DNA from 3 places in the Weizmannia agrestimuris genome. Region 1 is predicted to be linked to each of the others. Evidence: a T-box and tRNA genes for the amino acid it is inferred to sense, from the RefSeq annotation. Region 1 holds a T-box; the other regions hold tRNA genes.
The links. The T-box of region 1 lies ahead of leuS (leucine--tRNA ligase). A T-box ahead of a tRNA ligase gene usually reads a tRNA of that ligase, here a tRNA-Leu.
Positions count from the first base shown of each region.

Region 1 (6,796 bases):
GGCAAAAACAATAGTAAAATGAGCCGGCTGGTGGCAACGGGAAAGGGCAGATTTTATCGGCCCCTTTGTTGCCGTTTTTAGAAAAGGCGGATGGTTGTCTGGTTGAGGAAACCGGAGCAATGTGGCTTTTTCCGGCCGGACTTTTTGCATCATTCAAGAGCCGGCCGTGTTCATATACGATTAAAAAAGGCGGGCTTTCGTACCCGGCCCCGTTGTTACCGTTTTTCAAAGGCAATGAGAAAAGGCGTGCTTTTCGTACCCGGCCCTTTTGTTATCGCTTTTTGAATGGCATGAAAAAAGGCGGGCTTTGCATAATCCAGAACCCGGTCAGATTCATATGCGATTGAAAAAGGCAGCTGTTCGTAGCCGGCGCATATGTTATCGCTTTTGGGAATGACATGAAAAAGCCAGGTTCCCGTTATGTTTTGAATCCGAACCAATCGATCCTTCGTTATCGTTTTTCAATAGCAATAAGAAAAGGCGGATGGTTTGCCTGGTTGAGAAATTCATACCGGAGCACATGCGCCTTTTTCTGATCGAGCTGTTTTACATAATCCAGGAGCCGGTCACGTTCATACGCGCCGCCTTCATGGCCGTGGTAAACCACAACTGCGATGATCCCGCCGGTTTCAAGCATGGAAAAAATCTGCTCGAGTGCGGCAATGGTTGACTCCGGCCGGGTAATGACCGTTTTGTCGCTGTCCGGCAAATAGCCCAAATTGAAAACCGCTCCGCTGATCTTGCCATGCAGCGCTGCCGGGATGCATTCGCTGGCATGTTCATGGCCGGTGCAGAAAAGTTCGGCGCGCGTAACGAGGCCTTCTTTCTCCAGGCGTTCCTTTGTCCGCCTCACCGCTTCCGGCTGGATATCAAAAGCAAACACTTTTCCACCTTCTCCAACCCGTTTGGCGAGAAATACAGTATCATGCCCGTTCCCGGCTGTTGCGTCAATGGCAAAACCGCCGCTCTTTACAGCTTTTTCTAAAAGTAAATGAGCAAATGAGAGAACAGGAAGCATATTCATCTTTGCAGCATCTCCATTTATTGATTGGTCTACAGGCGAAAGTTGAACGCCTGTTTTTTTACTGTGAAAAGGCAAATGTGCCCCATGTAAATCATATTTTTCAGCGCTTTCCATTCGAATACCGGAATGGACACGGCAAAATCGTTCTTATTCTTCAGACATACAGGCTCGCGCCCCAAAATGGTAAAAAACCGTCTTTATGCAGCGCACTCCTTTTGCATTTTACCATGAACGGGTGCGGGTGCAAAGGCGGCTCGGATTCTAAATCGAGCTGTCGGGAAGAAACTCCCAATGCGCTGGGGAAACATTTTTTCTGCACGGGGCATTATACAAATGAAGCCTGCACGCTTCAAAGCATAAAGGGGGGAATCGTGATGGCCACACGGGAAGCAGTCGAAAATTGTATCAACCGTTGCGAGCAAGCCGTTCAATCGGCGCGTGAGCAATTTGCGGAAGGCAACCGCCAGGAAAACTACGGCTATTATGATTTTTCGGAACCGTTAACAGAGCTGGAAGAAGCCTATAATGAACTTTGCAAATTGGCGATCAGTGCCAACTCCCAGCAGCGTGAGCGCCTCCACCGTATGCGCCTTGTGATTCAGCAGCTGCAAAACGAGATGATTTTACAGGAACATGAACCGACCATGTAATTGGAAAAACGTAAGCCGGAAACTTGCTGGGGCAAAATGCTCAATAAGCAAATGGGGAAAACGGAAAAGCCAGGCAAGTAACCCAGCGAAAAATCCGGCGGGAACAACGGGAATATGGGAGCAGTTTCGGCACGTTAAAATTAGGAAAAACAACAAGAAAAGCCGGCCGGATTCATGAAAGCGGGATAGGGCACGGGCCTTATCCCGCTTTTAATGCAAATGTTGGATCAAGTAGAGGACGGGGAATTGCCATAATATTTATATTTTGCAAGAATGCTTGTAACTGTCGGGAAAAACCCCTACAATTTCCTTTGATCGATTCATTAGCAGGGGGGCATTCATTTTGCCAAAAACTGTGTGGCTGCTTGTCATTGGCATGGCTGTCAACATGACTGGCGCTTCTTTTTTATGGCCGTTAAATTCAATCTATATCCACGATCATCTCGGTAAATCGCTGTTTATCGCCGGGCTTGTGCTCATGCTGAATAATTTTACAAGCGTCATCGGCAGTCTTTTGGGTGGATATTTGCATGATAAAATCGGAGGTTACCGTTCCGTAATACTGGGTGGCTTGATCTCTGCCGCGGCGCTTGCCGGCTTGACATGGAACCACGCTTGGCCGGATTATGTATTTTTCCTCGGTGCCATCGGGCTCGGTTCCGGCATGATCGGCCCGGCGATCCTTGCAATGGCGGGCGCGGCTTGGAAAGGCGGAGGGAGAAAAGCGTTCAATGCCATCTATGTCGCCAACAACATCGGGGTTGCACTCGGTGCCGCGCTGGGCGGTGTGATTGCTTCCTATTCCATTGACCTTATTTTTGCAGCGAATCTTGCACTTTTTCTTGTTTTTATGGCGATTGCTATCTTCGGCTACCGGAATATTGCCGAAAAACATGCCGGATATGCGGGAACAGCCGCTGCTTCTGCCAAACGTGCAGGACGGGCGCAAGTGGCATCACTCATCCTGTTATGCTTTGCTTATTTCCTGGCATGGACGGCGTACACGCAATGGACGGCCACGATTTCCACTTATACGCAGACGCTTCATATATCGCTGAACAAATACAGCTTTCTTTGGACATTGAATGGCGCGATCATCGTGCTCGGCCAGCCGCTCCTTTTGCCGTTTTTAAAGCGGTTCTTGCCGGAAGTCAAACAGCAAATTGTTGTTGGGACGGCCATTTTTATGCTGTCATTCGCTGTCGTTGCCTTTGCCGGGCATTTTGCCGGTTTTTTAGTGGCAATGGGCATTTTAACGGTTGGGGAAATGCTTGTCTGGCCGGCCGTGCCCGCCGTTGCCAATACACTTTCGCCGAAAGGGCGGGAAGGGTTTTACCAGGGCATCATCAACAGTGTCGCAACATGCGGCAGAATGATTGGCCCTGTTGTTGGCGGGTTTGTCGCAGATGCATTCGGCATGAAGGCATTGTTCGGGTTGCTCATTATTTTTCTCGCTATTTCCCTTTTATTGGCCTTGTTATATGACCGCCCACTCGTGGAAAAATCACATTCTGGGGCAACAGGAAAATAATATTGAAACTGGGAATGAATTTCTGTAAAATAGGTTATAAATTGAATAAACGATAGAAGAACGTTGACAAGGAGTAGTAACGGCGGCGCTGAAACAAGAGAATTGGCGGAAGGTGCAAGCCAATCAGAGAGCCCCGTGAACTCGCCTTTGAGTTGCAAATATGACCCGTTTTAGTATTTGCCGTATTCCGCGTTAAGGACTTAAAGTGAGTGCTTGCACTAATTTGGGTGGTACCGCGGGAGAACCCTCTCGTCCCTTTTTCTTGGGATGGGAGGTTTTTTGCGTCCTATATTGTCAATGTCGATACATAAAAAAGGAGGAGTCTGTCATGAGTTTTGACCACCGGAAAATCGAAAAGAAATGGCAGCAGTACTGGGAAGAGCATCACACGTTCCGTACCGGTGAAGACGAAAATAAACCGAAATTTTATTGCCTGGATATGTTTCCGTATCCGTCGGGGGCAGGCCTTCACGTCGGGCACCCGGAAGGCTATACGGCGACCGACATCGTGTCGCGGACGAAACGGATGCAAGGATATAATGTCCTCCATCCGATGGGGTGGGATGCATTCGGGCTTCCGGCTGAGCAGTATGCGATTGATACCGGCAATGATCCGGCTGTTTTCACGATTCAAAATATCAATACGTTCCGCCGCCAGATGAAATCGATCGGGTTTTCTTATGATTGGGATAGGGAAATCAACACATCTGATCCGGAATATTATAAATGGACGCAGTGGATTTTTCTGCAGCTGTGGAAAAAGGGACTGGCTTATATTGATGAAGTGCCAGTCAACTGGTGCCCTGCGCTCGGAACCGTGCTGGCAAACGAAGAAGTCATTGACGGCAAGAGCGAACGCGGCGGGCATCCGGTCATCCGCAAACCGATGCGCCAGTGGATGTTGAAAATTACCGCCTATGCAGACCGCCTTCTTGAAGACCTTGAGGAGCTGGATTGGCCGGAAAACATTAAGGATATGCAGCGCAACTGGATTGGCCGTTCGGAAGGGGCGGAAGTGACATTCCAGGTTGAAGGCACAAATGAAACGTTTACCGTTTTCACGACCCGCCCGGATACGCTGTTCGGGGCGACCTATGCCGTGCTTGCGCCGGAACACCCGCTTGTGGATAAAATCAAAACAGATGAGCAGGCCGATGCAGTTCAGGCTTACATTGCCGAGGTGCAATTAAAAAGCGACCTTGAACGGACGGACCTTGCGAAAGACAAAACCGGCGTATTTACGGGGGCGTATGCCGTGAACCCGGCGAACGGCGAAAAAATGCCAATCTGGATTGCCGATTATGTATTAATGAGCTACGGGACAGGCGCAATCATGGCGGTGCCGGCCCATGACGAACGCGACTATGAATTTGCCCGCAAATTCGATTTGCCGATTAAAGAAGTCGTCGCAGGCGGCAACGTTGAAAAAGAAGCCTATACCGGTGACGGCGAACACGTCCATTCCGGATTTTTAAACGGGCTGGATAAACAGGCAGCGATTAAACGCATGATCGAGTGGCTCGAAGAAAAAGGGATCGGACAGAAGAAAGTGACATACCGCCTGCGTGACTGGCTGTTCAGCCGCCAACGTTACTGGGGCGAGCCGATCCCGGTTATCCACTGGGAAGACGGGACCATAACGGCCGTGCCGGAAGAAGAGCTGCCACTCATGCTTCCGAAAATGAAGGAAATCAAACCGAGCGGAACAGGTGAATCACCGCTTGCGAATGTGGAAGACTGGGTCAATGTTGTCGATCCGAAAACAGGGAAAAAAGGCCGGCGCGAAACAAACACAATGCCGCAATGGGCGGGAAGCTGCTGGTACTTCCTCCGTTTCATCGATCCGAAAAATCATAAAGCGATTGCCGATCCGGAAAAGCTGAAAAAATGGCTGCCGGTTGACCTGTACATCGGCGGAACCGAGCATGCGGTGCTGCACTTGCTGTATGCCCGTTTCTGGCATAAATTTTTGTACGATATCGGGGTGGTGTCAACGAAAGAACCATTCCAAAGATTGTTCAACCAAGGCATGATCCTGGGCGCGAACCATGAAAAGATGAGCAAATCGCGCGGCAATGTCGTTAATCCGGATGACATTCTTGAGTCACACGGGGCCGATACGCTCCGGCTGTACGAAATGTTCATGGGCCCTTTGGATGCATCGATCCCGTGGTCGACGAACGGCCTTGACGGTTCCCGCCGCTTCCTTGACCGGATTTGGCGCCTGTTTGTGAATGAAGACGGCAGCCTGTCAGAAAAAATCCAGGACAAGGCCAATCCGGCACTGGAAAAAACGTATCATCTGACGGTCAAAAAAGTGACAGAAGATATCGATGCCCTTCATTTTAACACGGCCATTTCGCAATTAATGGTGTTTATCAACGATGCCTATAAAGTGGAAGTGATACCGAAAACGTATGTGGAAGGCTTCGTCAAACTGCTGTCGCCGTTTTGCCCGCATATTGCCGAAGAACTGTGGGAAAAACTTGGCCACAGCGGGACGATCACATATGAAGCATGGCCTGCTTTTGATGCTTCAAAACTCATCGAAAATGAAGTGGAAATTGTCCTTCAGGTAAATGGCAAAGTGCGCAACAAAGTAAAGATCGACCGCAATATGAGCCGCGAGGACATGGAAAAACTCGCGCTTGCGGATGAAAAAATCAAGGAATTTACGGAAGGAAAAACGATTCGCAAAATCATTGCCGTACCGGGCAAACTCGTCAACATTGTGGCAAACTGATGGATTTCCGGAAAACGGGGTTTTACGGTGAAATGGCCGTAAGCCCCGTTTTTTATGCGTGAAATTCATAATTTGTTTGTGAAATGGCAAACTAGGACTATCAACCACAAAAAAGGGGAAAAAAGATGGTTCTTTTATTTTCACTTTTGGCAGGGGCAGGGCTGGCCTATTTGTCCCGCGCGCTGTTTGAGGCAGAAAAAATGAAATCATTGCTGCTTTACTTATGGCTATACTACTGGACAATCAATTTTTTAAGGATACTGGAAATGAACCTGCACTTTGTTCATGATCACCATACCCCGATTTTTTATATTTCCAGACAGCTTGTGTTGTTTGAGGTGCCCCTTTTGTTTCTGCTGTATTTGCACGTGTTTCACCTGTCACGGACGTCGGGCTGGAAAACATTGGCTGCAGTGTGCTTTTTCCTTGTTTTTACAGGTTATGTCGCCATCCTCCATTTTTTGCAAATTTTGTATACCTACGGATGGTCATGGCGGTATGTCCTTGCTTTCTTCTTCACTGATCTTGCGGTTTTACACGTAGGCGATGCGCTCTATAGATGGTTGGACAGGAAAAAGGAGGTACACCGGCATGCTTCCGAAAAAATTTGACGAGAATGAAATCTTTACCCTTGCCGCTTTGGCAGGGTTGATACTGGCGCTGTATCTCCTGCCAAAAGCTGTTTCATGGAAAGCAGGGCTTGCGAACGGGCTGTTTTTTACAGCAATGGCCTGCTTTGCGGATGAAGTGCTTAGCGCGATGCACCCTTTAAACTTATACAACACGTTTGATTCGCCTGATCTCGAGCTTTTTGACTTCATTATTTATATACCTGTCTTTACCTTGTA
Region 1 is NZ_CALPDC010000014.1:18,164-24,959, reverse strand. Features, by position in the region: gene tbcS (tetraprenyl-beta-curcumene synthase) at 1-22, shown strand, start outside; gene mnmM (tRNA 5-(aminomethyl)-2-thiouridylate-methyltransferase MnmM) at 452-1,024, opposite strand; gene NFR98_RS07685 (YtzC family protein) at 1,399-1,674, shown strand; gene NFR98_RS07680 (MDR family MFS transporter) at 2,018-3,205, shown strand; T-box leader at 3,260-3,465, shown strand; gene leuS (leucine--tRNA ligase) at 3,534-5,948, shown strand; gene NFR98_RS07670 (hypothetical protein) at 6,074-6,559, shown strand; gene NFR98_RS07665 (hypothetical protein) at 6,540-6,796, shown strand, end outside.

Region 2 (6,796 bases), on a different contig from region 1:
GAAAGCTGATGCCAAATGGAACGCTTCTCAAGATAAAGAGAAGCGTTTTTTTATTGCAATTATATTATTGAAGCCGAGGCCAATTTAAGTGGCTGCTTGAAAGCGTACACTTGTGAGTATCTATAGTTGTTTAACTTGTACAAAAAGGGAATTGATCTAATAAGAAAGGTTTGGAAATACTATCTTAGATTTTCCTTTTATAATGAGAACAGAACTGGGCAGCCTACTATTTACTAGGGTTGTTTTTTCTTTTTTTTACCGTAATCGTCCCATCTTTTTCAAGATAGGCCTGGTCAATTTCATCAAGCAAAAATACGCCCTGCTTTCTCAATAACTCCGACAGTTGATTCATATCAATTTTATTTTTTTTCAGTACGACTTTGTTAATTTTTCCTTTATCGATAATCACCGTTTTATCCCCGATAAGGAATTTTTCCAGTTTATCATAGCGATAAATGAGGATGTCAAAAATGATTTTAATGATGACCTAAACAGAAAGCATCACAAGAATGTAGTACCATTTTACACTTGGGTCATAAAGGCCGTTGCCGACGATTTCAGACAGCATTATGCTCCAGATGAAGTCGATTGGCGTAAGGTTTGAAATGCTTTTGGCGCCGGTACATTTTAGACAAAAAATGAGCGCAAGAAAGCCCATAATCAATTTTAATAAGTCCATGCCAATTTGCATCGCTAACCCCCTCCTTTAAAAGGTCCGGTTTTCTCTCGATTGTTCACTTTTACGGGGCTTTCCAACGATTGATCCAGTTATGCATACTGCTTCAACAAGCAGTCTATTTTCCATTTCGCCAACTTCATGAAGTTTGGATACCAATGCTCTTTCTGCTGCTTCTATTGGGAAGCTTGTACCCGAAACACCCAACGCCCATGGGTCCGATCATACGAGCACTGTTTTTCATTGCATTTTCCCTTAATTTCAGTATCATAAACGAACGTTCTCATCATTGGGATACACCGGACAGGTTAGGCAAATCATTTTGTTTTGGGAATCTGTTATTTTACAATAGATCTATCTTCACGAGTAGAAGGAAAGGAAGCGGACAATGGGTAGTCAAAAAAAGTTGAATGACGTTGCATTTTCGGTTTTAGATTTGATCCCCGTTTTATCTGGAAAGACACCGGCAGATTCGTTTAAAAATAGCCTAAGCCTCGCACAGCATGTTGAAAATTGGGGCTACAAACGATACTGGCTCGCGGAGCACCATAATATGGTGGGAGTAGCCAGCTCTGCAACGGCTGTTTTAGTCGGGTATATAGCGGCAGGGACGAAAACCATCCGTGTCGGGTCTGGCGGTGTGATGCTTCCAAATCATGCACCGCTTGTCGTGGCTGAGCAGTTTGGAACACTGGGTTCCATCTATCCAGGCAGAATTGATCTCGGCCTTGGCCGTGCGCCGGGTACAGACCAATTGACAGCTGCGGCGCTCAGAAGGAATTTAAGGGGCGGGGAAATGGATTTTCCGGATAATGTCCAAGAACTGATGAACTATTTTCTCTCGGATAAAGAACGCAGGACGTATGCACGGGCCGTCGTGGCAGAAGGGGTGGATGTTCCGGTTTGGCTTCTTGGGTCAAGTACATACAGTGCCACACTTGCTGCCAGGCTCGGCCTGCCGTTTTCGTTTGCAAGCCATTTTGCACCAGCGCAATTGTTTGATGCTTTATACCTTTATCGGGAGAACTTCAAACCGTCCAAGTATTTGCAAAAGCCATATGTGATTGCGTGTGTGAATGGCGTAGCAGCTGACACAGATGCAGAAGCAGAAAGGATCGCAACAAGCCTGTACCAGTTTTTCCTCGGCGTTATCCGTGGAAAATCGCAGACGCTGCAGCCGCCTGTCGATAGCATGAACGGGATTTGGACTCCGTTTGAAAAAGAAGCGGCATTGCGTCAGCTTGAATATGCTTTTATCGGTTCAAAACAGACAATCAAAGAGAAAATGGAAGAATTTTTGGATGATACACAGGTCGATGAGTTGATGTTTGTATCGCATATTTACAACCATGAAGAGCGGCTGCGGTCTTATGAGATCCTAAGTGAACTGAAGGAAGATCATATGTGAATAGGGGAGCTGTTTTGCTTCCCTTTTTCACACAATGGTTATTGACATTTTTTACGATCTGGATATAATTATAAAAGTGACATAACAAACAGTTTTGTTTGAGATTCATAGGATCATGCCGGTGTGGCGGAATTGGCAGACGCGCACGACTCAAAATCGTGTTCCTTCGGGAGTGTCGGTTCGACCCCGACCACCGGTATCAAAAGATCACATTTCAGTTTTTCGGTAAAACGTTCCTTATAATCTAGTAAGGAGCGTTTTTTCATTTTCCGGAAGAAGTCACTCTCTTCAATCGGTGAAGGGCAGAAGGTAAGGGATGAATTTCGGTTTGCATTTACTAAAGGCTGCTTATTTGTTTTTTTCATTATTCAGTCGTAAAATAAAATAAAGAATTTAATAATAGCGAATCTAAACACAAATCACTATACTTATCAAGGCTATGAAGCATATCAGCTAGTTCCGGGCGTTCCAGATTTGTTCAGCAATCCCAATTCGCCGAAAACAAAGCATATAAGTGATATTCGTAGGCTTTGAAAACCGTTCAAGTGCGCTGATACATAACGAATTTCAGAGGAGATGGGTGAGAGTGAAGATCAGAGCTGCTGTACTACGGGAATCAGGTGCTGCTATGCCATATGCAGCAAGCAAACCGATTAAAATTGAAACATTGGAACTCGATGAACCGCAACAAGGAGAAGTGCTTGTCAAGATGAAGGCGGCCAGTTTGTGCCACTCGGATTTGTCTGTTATAAATGGCAGCAGACCCCGGCCTTTACCGATGGCTCTTGGGCATGAGGCTGCCGGTGAAGTGGTGAAAACCGGTGAAGGTGTGACGGATCTTGCGCCGGGTGACCATGTTGTTTGTGTGTTTGTACCAAGCTGTGGCGAATGCCTGCCGTGCAAGGAGGGACGCCCTGCATTATGCGAAACGGGTGCGGCTTCAAACGCGGCAGGTACTTTACCAGGAGGCGGCATCCGGCTGCATGCAAATGGTGAAGACATCATGCACCATCTCGGCGTATCCGCTTTTTCAGAATATGCTGTTGTGTCCCGTCGTTCTTTGATTAAAATTGAAAAAGACGTTCCGTTTGAAAAGCTTGCCCTTTTTGGATGCGCTGTCATTACGGGGGTCGGGGCAGTCGTGAATACAGCCCGGATTAAGTTGGGCAGCACAGTTGCGGTTGTCGGTTTGGGCGGCGTCGGATTAAGCGCATTAATCGGGGCTGTATCAGCAGGGGCGAGCCGTGTAGTAGCAGTAGATGTCAATGAAAATAAATTTGCGTTGGCAAAAAGGTTTGGAGCAACAGATGTATTTGATTCCAAAGATCCAGATGTTGTTGAGAAAATACGTGAAGCAACTGGCGGGGGACTGGATACTGTTTTTGAGACGGTAGGTGCAGTCCCGGCGATGGAAACGGCATACGCCATCACCAAGCGCGGTGGCACAACCGTTACGACAGGACTACCGGATCCAAAACATCATTTTTCTTTCCCTTATGTAACGCTGACGGCTGAGGAACGGACGCTAAAAGGTTCCTATATCGGTAGCTGTGTTCCAGAAAGGGATATTCCAAATTATATCCGGCTTTTTAAAAACGGCCGCTTGCCAGTGGATGAATTGGTAAGTGATGTCATTTCTTTGGATGAGATAAATGAGGGTTTCGACAAATTGGCTAAAGGGGATTCATCTAGAATCATGATTCGGTTCGACTAAAAGATGATTGCCAAAAAAGGTGCCCCGTGCCGATAAAGTGGCAGCCATGTTAAAACACAATAAAGAAGAGATCAAGCAACTAGAAATGAACTTAAGTATTTACATCAAGTCCGAGCACCCATTTGCATGATGACGACTTGGTACAGCAGATAACAGGGCTGGAATATTTTGTTCATTTTATAAAACGGCAAAAATTTTGATTTCCTGACTGAATCCAGCGATTCGCAAATGGTTTGAGGAGAAATATAGGATTCCGTCAGCATCCGCTTTGAGGAGGATGGCGGCAGGGTCGTATACGTGGTCTACAAAAGGCTTGGCGCCACGCAAAGTGCCAGGCCTTTTATTTACAATTTTTTCAATACAAATTATACTGAAAATACGACTTTATACATAAAAGAAGGATTACTTTCATGAATAAACCGGCATTTTTAAAACTAAGCATCTCCATGGTGATTTTTGGTTCAATCGGATTTTTCTCTAAGTATACGGGCCTGCCCGCACTGGAACTCGTTTTCGTCCGCTGTGTGAGTGCTTCAGCGATCTTAGCCGTTTACTGGCTTGCGACCGGCCAGTACAAAAAAGAGCGCTGGAGTATAAAAGAGATGCTCTTTATTTTAGGCGGAGGTGTTACGCTTGTCATCAACTGGCTTTTCTTGTTTTTGGCGTTTGAAAAAACTTCTGTCACCGCCGCGATTTCCATTTACAATACAGCTCCGCTCATTGTGCTTGTTGCAGGCTGGACGCTGTTCCGGGAAAAATTCCAATGGGGCGGACTGCTTGCCACTTTGGCGGCCTTTATCGGCACCATCATGATTACCGTAACAGCTTCCTCTGCGTTCAGCCACGTTCTCCTGGTTGGGTCGGTTTACGCATTTTGTGCGGCGATTTTTTATGCAGGTACAGTGATGATCGGCACAAGGATCAAACAGGCAAGTCCATACCTCGTCACGTTTCTGCAAACATTCATCGGGGTCATCATGCTGGCGCCTTTTGTCGACTTTTCAAAATACACTGGGCTCACTCCCGAAAACTGGACATTCAGCTTGCTGACAGGTGTCATCCATACCGGTATCGTGTATTTGCTGTTTTATGGCAGCATCCGATTTTTGCGCACGTCCGTCATCTCAGCCCTTTCTTATCTTGATCCGTGCGTTGCCATTTTGCTTGATATTTTCATCACTGGTTTCGCACCGTCCTATATGCAGGCAGCCGGCATCGCCATCATCTTTTTAGCTGTCTCCTATACAGTAAGAAAAAACAGCCAGGAAGACCCGGCAGCACAAAGACAAGTATAAATTGGCTTTCTTATCCGCAGTTTTATCTAGGAGATGGGAACGGTTATTTTTTTGCTGTTGGTTAGATTGTTTATGGCAGCAAAAATTCGGCAGCACTTTTTCATATGGCCGAGCTACACATCTGTTTTTGCCATCTCAACCGACGCCCGCAATCGCGGCACTTTTTCATATGGCCGAGCTGCACCATCATTTTACCGGTCACAATACATGTTCTTTATCCTCTGCAGCTCCGCTTCTTTCCCATTCTTTTAAAAGAGTGCGTTTATGGGACCCCGCATATTGCTGTTGCATTTCGCTTTCACGCCGTCCATTTGGGATACCTATTGATTGCCAAAAATAGAAGGCTTCCACTTTTTTTAATCTCTAAAAAATCTGCAAAAAGGGTTGACGAGCTGAATAAAAAATACTAATATAGAGATATTTAATTTTTGAAATGTTAGAAATCCATACAATATTAGCAACCGCTTCAATTAAGTTGAAGTTTCATTCAGCTAAAGAAAATGACAATTCAGGGAGGTATGACCGTTGAATCAGACGATCGGACATCAGTTGGACAGGCTGTCAGTAGGAAAAGTGCAAAAACGGGCAACCGCGGTAATTGGAATGGGATTATTTTTCGAGTTTTTTGAGTTATTTCTTGCAGGTGTGCTCTCCAGTGTATTAGGTGAAGAATTTCATGTCTCGGCTTCGCTCATGCCTTTGCTGCTGGGCTCCAGCTTTTTGGGGATGTTTATCGGGGCTATTTTCCTTTGCCATATTGCGGACCGTTACGGCAGAAAGCGGGCGTTTATGCTCAATATCGGCATTTATAGTCTTTTTACTATTTTCATTGCCTTTAGCCCGAATGTCGGCACGGTCATTTTTTTCCGGTTCCTGGCAGGAATGGGCCTGGGCGCGCAGCCGGCGTTATGTGATACATATTTAAGCGAATTGATTCCGTCGGTAAAACGCGGGAAATATATTGCCTGGGCGTATACGCTTGGTTTTCTCGCCGTTCCTGTTGAAGGATTTCTTTCCCGTGTCCTTGTACCTTTAAGCCCAATGGGATTGGATGGATGGAGATGGGTGTTCCTGCTTGGGGCGGCAGGGGGTGTTTTCGTCTTGATAGCGGCGCGGTCGCTTCCGGAGTCTCCGCGCTGGCTTGCCACAAAAGGAAGAATGCAGGAAGCAGTTGCATTACTGGAGAGATTTCAGGAAGGAAAGAAAGAGGCCGGGATGGTTTCAAAATTGCAATCTGAGCCTGCAGATCAAACGCCAAAGGGAAGTACTTTGAGTGCGGTCTTTCAAAAAAGATTATGGAAAAGTACGGTCATGCTTTACATTTTTCAAATTTTCCAAACGATTGGCTACTACGGCTTTGGGACGCTCGCACCGCTTGTACTCGCATCAAAGGGCTACACCGTCACGCATTCACTGGAGTATATTGCCTTGTCATTTATCGGCTACCCGCTCGGATCATTACTTTCTGTTCCGCTTATCGAAAAAATGGACCGTAAATGGCTGGTGTGCTTTTCCGCTGTTTGTATGGGTGTATTTGGCGTTTTATTTGGGATCGGCGGCTCGCCTTTTCTGGTCATTGTATTTGGATTTGCCTATACACTTTGCAGCAATATCTTTTCAAATGCTTTCCACGTACTGCAGGCGGAAATCTTTCCAACTGAAATCCGTGCGAGTGCTACCGGAATGGCATACAGCATCAGCCG
Region 2 is NZ_CALPDC010000070.1:586-7,381, forward strand. Features, by position in the region: gene NFR98_RS15140 (YetF domain-containing protein) at 227-484, opposite strand; gene NFR98_RS15145 (DUF421 domain-containing protein) at 488-691, opposite strand; gene NFR98_RS15150 (LLM class flavin-dependent oxidoreductase) at 1,065-2,084, shown strand; tRNA gene NFR98_RS15155 (tRNA-Leu) at 2,202-2,283, shown strand; gene NFR98_RS15160 (zinc-dependent alcohol dehydrogenase family protein) at 2,671-3,798, shown strand; gene NFR98_RS15165 (DMT family transporter) at 4,209-5,093, shown strand; gene NFR98_RS15170 (MFS transporter) at 5,619-6,796, shown strand, end outside.
Region 2: it encodes a tRNA-Leu, which carries the amino acid that the T-box ahead of leuS (leucine--tRNA ligase) is inferred to sense. The anticodon was not compared.

Region 3 (6,796 bases), on a different contig from region 1:
GATCTGTCTGCAAACTTCCCAGCCGTCCGTTTCCGGCATCATGATATCCAGAAGAATAAGATCGTAAGTTTCCTCCTGAATATACCTGATTGCCTCCGGTCCCCGTGTTACCTTGTCGCAGGCATATCCTGCCGGTTCCAAATACAACGCAAGCAAATCCAGCATCCTTTCTTCATCATCTACGAGCAGCAGCTTCTTCAATGATATCTCCTCCTTGAAACCGGATTTCCATAGTGGTCCCAATACCTTCCCGGCTGTCAGCGTGAATATGCCAATTGTGAGCCTCTACAATTTCTTTTACAATCGCAAGGCCTAACCCCGTACCGCCGAAAGACCTTGATCTGGACTTATCAACCCGGTAAAATCTTTCAAAAATATAGGGAAGATCCTCTTCGGGTATCCCTTTTCCATGATCCTGCACAATGAGTTTCCATGCTCCATCTGCTTTTTTTACGGTAAGAAAGATATTCGTATGTGGCTCTGAATATTTATAAGCGTTATCCAGCAGGTTGATGACGACTTGTTCAAAACGGACCGGGTCTGCAATCAGCTGGATGGAAGGATGACACTTCACTGTCAGGATGATCCTTTTGTTTTGGAAAGCCGGGCTTAATTTATGTTCAATTTGCTTTAGCATTTGAAACAGCGGGAAGTTTTGCTTTTGGATTTGAAATGAATTCCGGTCCATTTTCGCCAAATCAAACAGATTTTGAATCATATCTGACAATTTCGCGGCTTCTTCATAAATAATATTTAAATAGGTTTCGTTATCCGCACAGTTGTTTTTCCGCGCAATATCTGCATAACCTTTGATGTAAGTTAATGGCGTGCGGAGTTCATGAGAAATGGAAGCCAAAAATTCGCTTCTTTCCTCGCGAAGATGGTTCCACTCGCGGGCCAACGTGCGGATCGATTCAGCAAGCTGTCCGAGTTCATCTTTACTGTAAACCGGGATTTCAACAGATAAGTCACCTTTCGCAATTTTCTTTGTCGCTACTTTCATATTAATCAGCGGCCTCGCCAGAATGCGGGATAAAAGGATGATCAAAATCAGCGTAATGCCGAATGCGAGAAGGCCGGCGATCCAGAAGTGGTGGTTCATTTGTGAGATCAGCTGCTGAACTTGTTTTGTATCCTTAAACATGTAGACATAGCCGTTTTTAAACGGGCTGACGGATGCAATGTACTTTTCATCTTCCCAATGCTTTTCTATGATTTTTCCCTTGTGTGTGATTTTGCCAACGGGCTTTGAAATGATGTTTCGCATTCCCCGGTCGAGCGGGCGTGAAGCAATGATGGATTTTTTATTGCCATTTAATACAATCACGATGAGATCGGATTTGGATTCCAATACAGCAACACGGTGGATGGAATCCGGGTCATTGTATTGTTCCAGCACATCCCGGTGGCTGTTGCTTCTCACTAAAAGCGAATTGAATTCATCTTTTACACGCTCTTTGACTATATTTTGGTGCAAAAAGTAAATCACGAATCCTTCCAAATCAATCATAATCACAAAGAAAATCAAGCCAATTTTAAAAGAAATATGATTTAAATGCTTCAGCTTCGTCACCCCCGCCCGTTTGGAATTCTCTGCAAAAAATTAACTTGCTTTTGAGGATGTGTTGACCCGGACATAGGTTTGCCCGTCTTTTCCCGGTATGACAGTCACTTTTTCCCCAATATTATAGCACCGGTAATATTTCATATTATGTGGCGTAATCACCTTCATCACGCTTCCATCCGCCAACTTGATTTTCGATTTACAGCGGCTCACGCCTTTGATGTCCGCAGTGCAGTCTGTATCCGTCAGTACTTTTCCGGTTGTTTTTGTGCCGAGCTTTCCGGATACTAAGTTGACAGCATAGAGATTATTTTTGCCGTTTTGCTGGACGTTGATTTTGGCTTCCACTTGTTTTTCGCTCAGCCCGGGGTCTTTGTTAGGGCTGGCATCTTTCCCCTGGCTGGTTTTGCTTTGGCAGCTTGCAAGAATGAGTATGCAACTCAAAATGGCTGCCAATCCTGCCAATCTTTTGCTCATGCTTTTCATCTCCTGTAACTTTATAATTTGCCGTCTGCAAAAAATGATCAAAGATAGTATAAATCATAAATTTGAAGAAAGTATGCATATTCGTGTGCTTTTATAAAAGATATAAGGGGTTGTGAACAAAACGTGAAGAGGGGGCGTTCCTCGAAAATCTCCACATTTTCTGCACAAGAAAATTTTACGATTGATACAAAGAAGGGGGAAGTACAAATGGAATGGTTAAATGCTTTGCTGTTTCTTGCATGCCCGCTCATGATGATCTTCATGATGTTAGGGGGACATGGCCATGGAGGCGGGCACGGAAAAAAAGCCCATCTGGAACATAGCCATGGGATGCATAAGAGGATTCAGAAGTTGGAAGAGGAAAATCAAAGATTGAAAAAAAGGCTGGATGCATTTGATAAATATGATCAGAAGAAAACATCATGAAGATAAAGTGGCAGGAGAAAAATGATCCTGCCTTTTTAGTTAAGCGAGGAATGCAGGAAATACAGCCATGACCATTGTCAAAAATGCGCCGAAGCATGCTTGCGCTGTGCGGAAGCTTGCCGGAAAATGGCCTGACACAAAGCCGGTTCCCTTATCAAAAAGGGAACCGGTTTTTGGCAAAATCAATAAAACGGGAATGATGTGTTTAAGTTTAAGCGAACGGAAGAAAATAAAAATTGGATCGCCGGTTTAAATCAAGGTAAAAACAAATTTTTCTCATGGCGCTCCTAACATCATGAAATGGATGGCCGGCAGAAAACAATTCGATGTATTTGTTTTATATTTCTTGGTCTCCGGAACAATGCGGCAGGAAATTTAATATCAAAATAAAAAAGCAAGGATCCCAGCCATAAACTGAAATCCTTGCTTTTTGTGATGCGGATGAAGGGACTTGAACCCATACGGTGTTTCCACCACTAGAACCTGAATCTAGCGCGTCTGCCGATTCCGCCACATCCGCATTGTTTTGTTTTTGTTCGCCTCATCAGCGACAAATTTATTATATAATGCCCGGTAGAAAAAAGCAATACCTTTTTTAAAATTTTTTTGGATCCCTGGAAAGCTTGTTAAAAAAGGAGCCGTGCATGCACGGCTCCTTTTTGGGAAATAGTTTACGCAGCCATTTCAACGCTTTTTTGTCTGTCTCTTGTAAAAGCACTCACGGCAAAGGTTACAATCAAGTTCAAAACCATGGCGATGATCCCGGTATTTAAGTCTTTGACTGCTTGCGGCATAAACGGCAACAGCGTCGCAACCGTCTGATTCGTGATCGTCACATAGGAAACGACAAGTTCGCCCGCAACAATTCCAGCAAATGCGCCTGCTTTTGAAATCGGGTTATTTTTCATAAAGCTGAATACGATCGCCGGGAAAAATTGCGTAACCATGCTGTACCCCATCAACAGCAGGGCAACAATGGTTTGCCCGCCGTTAAATGTGAAGTAGAGGGCAATTAAAGATACGACCGGAACCAAATATTTGGCAACATTGGCCACTTGTGTTTCATTGGCGGTCGGTTTAAATACTTTAAACAAGTTTTTCGAAATCATTGTGGATGCGCTCATCAACAGCAGCGACCCCGGTACCAGCGCACATAACAGACCGGCAGCGCCGATGACACCGACAAACCAGTGCGGAAAGCTTTTAATAGAAAGAACCAGCAGCGCATTATCCGTTGCTGCTCCTTCAAGTGCAGGCTTTACAGTCAGAATCGCTGCAAAACCGGCAAAGAAAACGAACAGCAGGATCAACTGATACAGCGGAAAAATCACCGCATTGCGGCGGAATGTCTTTTCATTTTTCGCCGTAAAGGAAGCGGCAAAAGAATGCGGCCACGTGTAAAAACCAAGTGCCGTCAACAAAACGGTCGAAATGAACCAATACACGCTCATCCCTTGGTGCGGGAGCGCAAGAAAGCCGGGTTTTGCCTGGTCAATGGCATGAAACATATCTGAAAAGCCGCCAAAATAATGAACAGGGAGATAAATTCCGAGAAAAACGACGACGGCCAAAACCAATGCATCTTTCATGACGGATGTCCAGGCTGTTCCGTGTACGCCTGAAATCGTGGTGTAAATGGTTACCGCAATCACGCCGATCCAGATGGCGACGCCGGAAGAAATCGAGCCGTAAGAAGCAATGCTGACGATACTGCCGAGCCCTTTTAACTGCAAAACAAGGTACGGGATCATGGCAATGATGCCGATAATCGAAACAAGGACACCGAGTTCGGGACTATTGTATTTTTTCGCGAAAAAGTCGGATTGGGACAACAGCTTATGTTCTTTTGCATAACGCCAAATGGCCGGAAGCAGCCAATAGGAAAGAACATAAGCCAATGAGCCGTACCAGAGTATATAAAGCGTCGGCCCCCCTTTGCCGTAAGCCCATCCGCTGCCGCCGAGAAAAGTGAAAGTCGTGTAAATTTCACCGGCGCTTAGCAAGAATACAAACAATGTTCCAAAACTTCTGCCGCCGGTTGCCCACTGTTCAAGGTTCATTTGCTTGCCCCGGCGCGCCCGGATGCCGAGATAGAGTGACACCAGCAAAAAGATGAGGATAACAAGAAGTGCGCTGTTCATTCGGCATCCCCCCTTTGGTTTTTCGGATCGGTTTTATAGATAATGAACATTACAACCGTCGATAAAACAACCCACAACACGGTCCAGAACATGATAAAAGGCATTCCGAGAATCATCGGATTGGTACGGTTTGCAAAAAACATGCCAATGATTAAAGCAAGAAATGGGAGTGATGCAAGGACGAATTTCATTTGAAAACCTCACTTTTTTTAGTGTAAAAGGCCAACCGGTGAAAAAGCGGCTGATCCTTTTCAGGCAGTTAACGTCAGGCTGGCGGAGACGAACGCTTTCACCCCGTAAGGCAATACATCCTCATCCACAGTAAAGCGGGCGTGATGGTGGGGATAAACGATGCCTTTGTCCGCATTTCCGGCTCCAATAAAAAAGAATGTGCCGGGTGCCTTTTGCTGGAATCCGGAAAAATCTTCCCCGCCCATGGTTGGAACGCCGTCTTGAATGGCATCTTCACCAAACGTCTCAACCAGTACTTCACGCAGCTTTGCCGTGACTTCCGGATCGTTAATAACGGGACGATAACCTTTCACGTATTGAAAATCATAAGTCGCCCCGTGCGCTTCTGTTACGCCTTTCACGACGCGTTCCATCAGCCGGATCACTTCTTCCTGCAACGCCGGCTTAAACGTCCGGACGGTGCCGCTGATGAAAACCGAACCGGGAATGACGTTATGCGCAGTACCGGCTATAAACTGGGTCACGGAAAGAACAACGGGATCTAAGGGATCAATATTTCTTGAAACAATATGTTGAAGGTTTGTTACAACTTGTGCGCCAATTGCAATGCTGTCTATTGCTAAATGCGGCTGTGCCCCGTGTCCGCCTTTTCCGTTAATCGTGATGTAGAAAGCATCTGGTGCCGCCATCATCGGTCCTGACACCAACTCGATTTTTCCAGCTTCAAGCGGTGACCATAAATGAGCGCCAATCACCTGGTCCACGCCGTCCATGACACCGGCTTGGACCATTTCTTCGGCACCGCCTGGCAATTGTTCTTCGGCATGTTGAAACAGAAAACGGATTTCACCGGCGATTTGGTCTTTTAAGCCGGCCAGAATTTTCGCGGCTCCAAGCAGCATCGCGGTATGCCCGTCATGGCCGCAAGCATGCATCACACCGTCATGCTTTGAGACAAAATCAAATGCATTTTCTTCTTGAATGGGGAGCGCGTCCATATCGGCGCGAATCGCTAAAACTCGGCCGGGCTTTGCTCCTTTCAGCCGGGCTACCACACTCGTTTTTGTCGGGCGGGACAACACCAAACCCCCGAAAGATGCAAGCGTATCGTATATAAATTGTGATGTTTCGACTTCCTTGAAGGAAAGCTCCGGGTTTTGGTGCAAATGCCTCCGCCAATGGATTACATCTTCCTTGACTTGTTCGACCAATGCATCGATTTTTTCGGCTTCCAAAGATAATGCCATATCAAAATCCCTTTCTTATTCTATATTTCTATTTTCTTTATTGATTTAAAGAATTTAGAGTATTATAACATCAAATACTTTTATATTGCAATAACAATTTGGTTTTACGTTTAGCTTTCTTGAAAAAAAGGGGGACTTTCTGCAGAGGAGAGAAATAGGCATCAAACCATCTCCATTGGTTTCCATCAGTGGATAAACACCACTGATGGAAGTTTCACTTATCTTTGTTGCTCCCCCAGTTGCATGAGGGCGCCAAAATATTGTGATGCTGTTGTGAAGCAAATGAAAGCAATCAGCTCACTGATCTCCGCATCTGTTAAATACTCTTTTAAAACCGCTGTTACATTTGGAGATGTTTGCCCTTTGCCCGCAAGAAAAGCTTCAGCAAATCCGGTACATACCGCTGTTTTTTCATCGTAATCAACGGGGTTTGGTTTGCCTTTTGCCTTACAATACAGGCAGCCATTTTTTTGTGCAAGTGTACGCCGGACTTCTTCTTTTAACTTCGCTGATAACCGGCCATCCTTTTCAAATTCATCACTGAGTTTGTTCCAGTATTTCAGAATGGACGCGTTATATCCCAGCAATTGTTGAAATGGCGTATTTCCTCTTTCATGTAATGGTATCAGTGTCATGCTCATCCCTCCCAAAAATAGTGTAAAATAAAGTGTGCGGCTTTTACATACCGGTTAAAAGGCATTTGATTGATTTGAATTTCAAATTGGAAAGGAATTTGAAGA
Region 3 is NZ_CALPDC010000046.1:828-7,623, reverse strand. Features, by position in the region: gene NFR98_RS13380 (response regulator transcription factor) at 1-201, opposite strand, end outside; gene NFR98_RS13375 (sensor histidine kinase) at 176-1,573, opposite strand; gene NFR98_RS13370 (hypothetical protein) at 1,604-2,041, opposite strand; gene NFR98_RS13365 (DUF2933 domain-containing protein) at 2,258-2,476, shown strand; partial or broken gene NFR98_RS13360 (four-helix bundle copper-binding protein) at 2,522-2,611, shown strand; tRNA gene NFR98_RS13355 (tRNA-Leu) at 2,913-2,996, opposite strand; gene NFR98_RS13350 (sodium:solute symporter family protein) at 3,148-4,617, opposite strand; gene NFR98_RS13345 (DUF3311 domain-containing protein) at 4,614-4,808, opposite strand; gene NFR98_RS13340 (M20 family metallopeptidase) at 4,869-6,056, opposite strand; gene NFR98_RS13335 (carboxymuconolactone decarboxylase family protein) at 6,275-6,691, opposite strand.
Region 3: it encodes a tRNA-Leu, which carries the amino acid that the T-box ahead of leuS (leucine--tRNA ligase) is inferred to sense. The anticodon was not compared.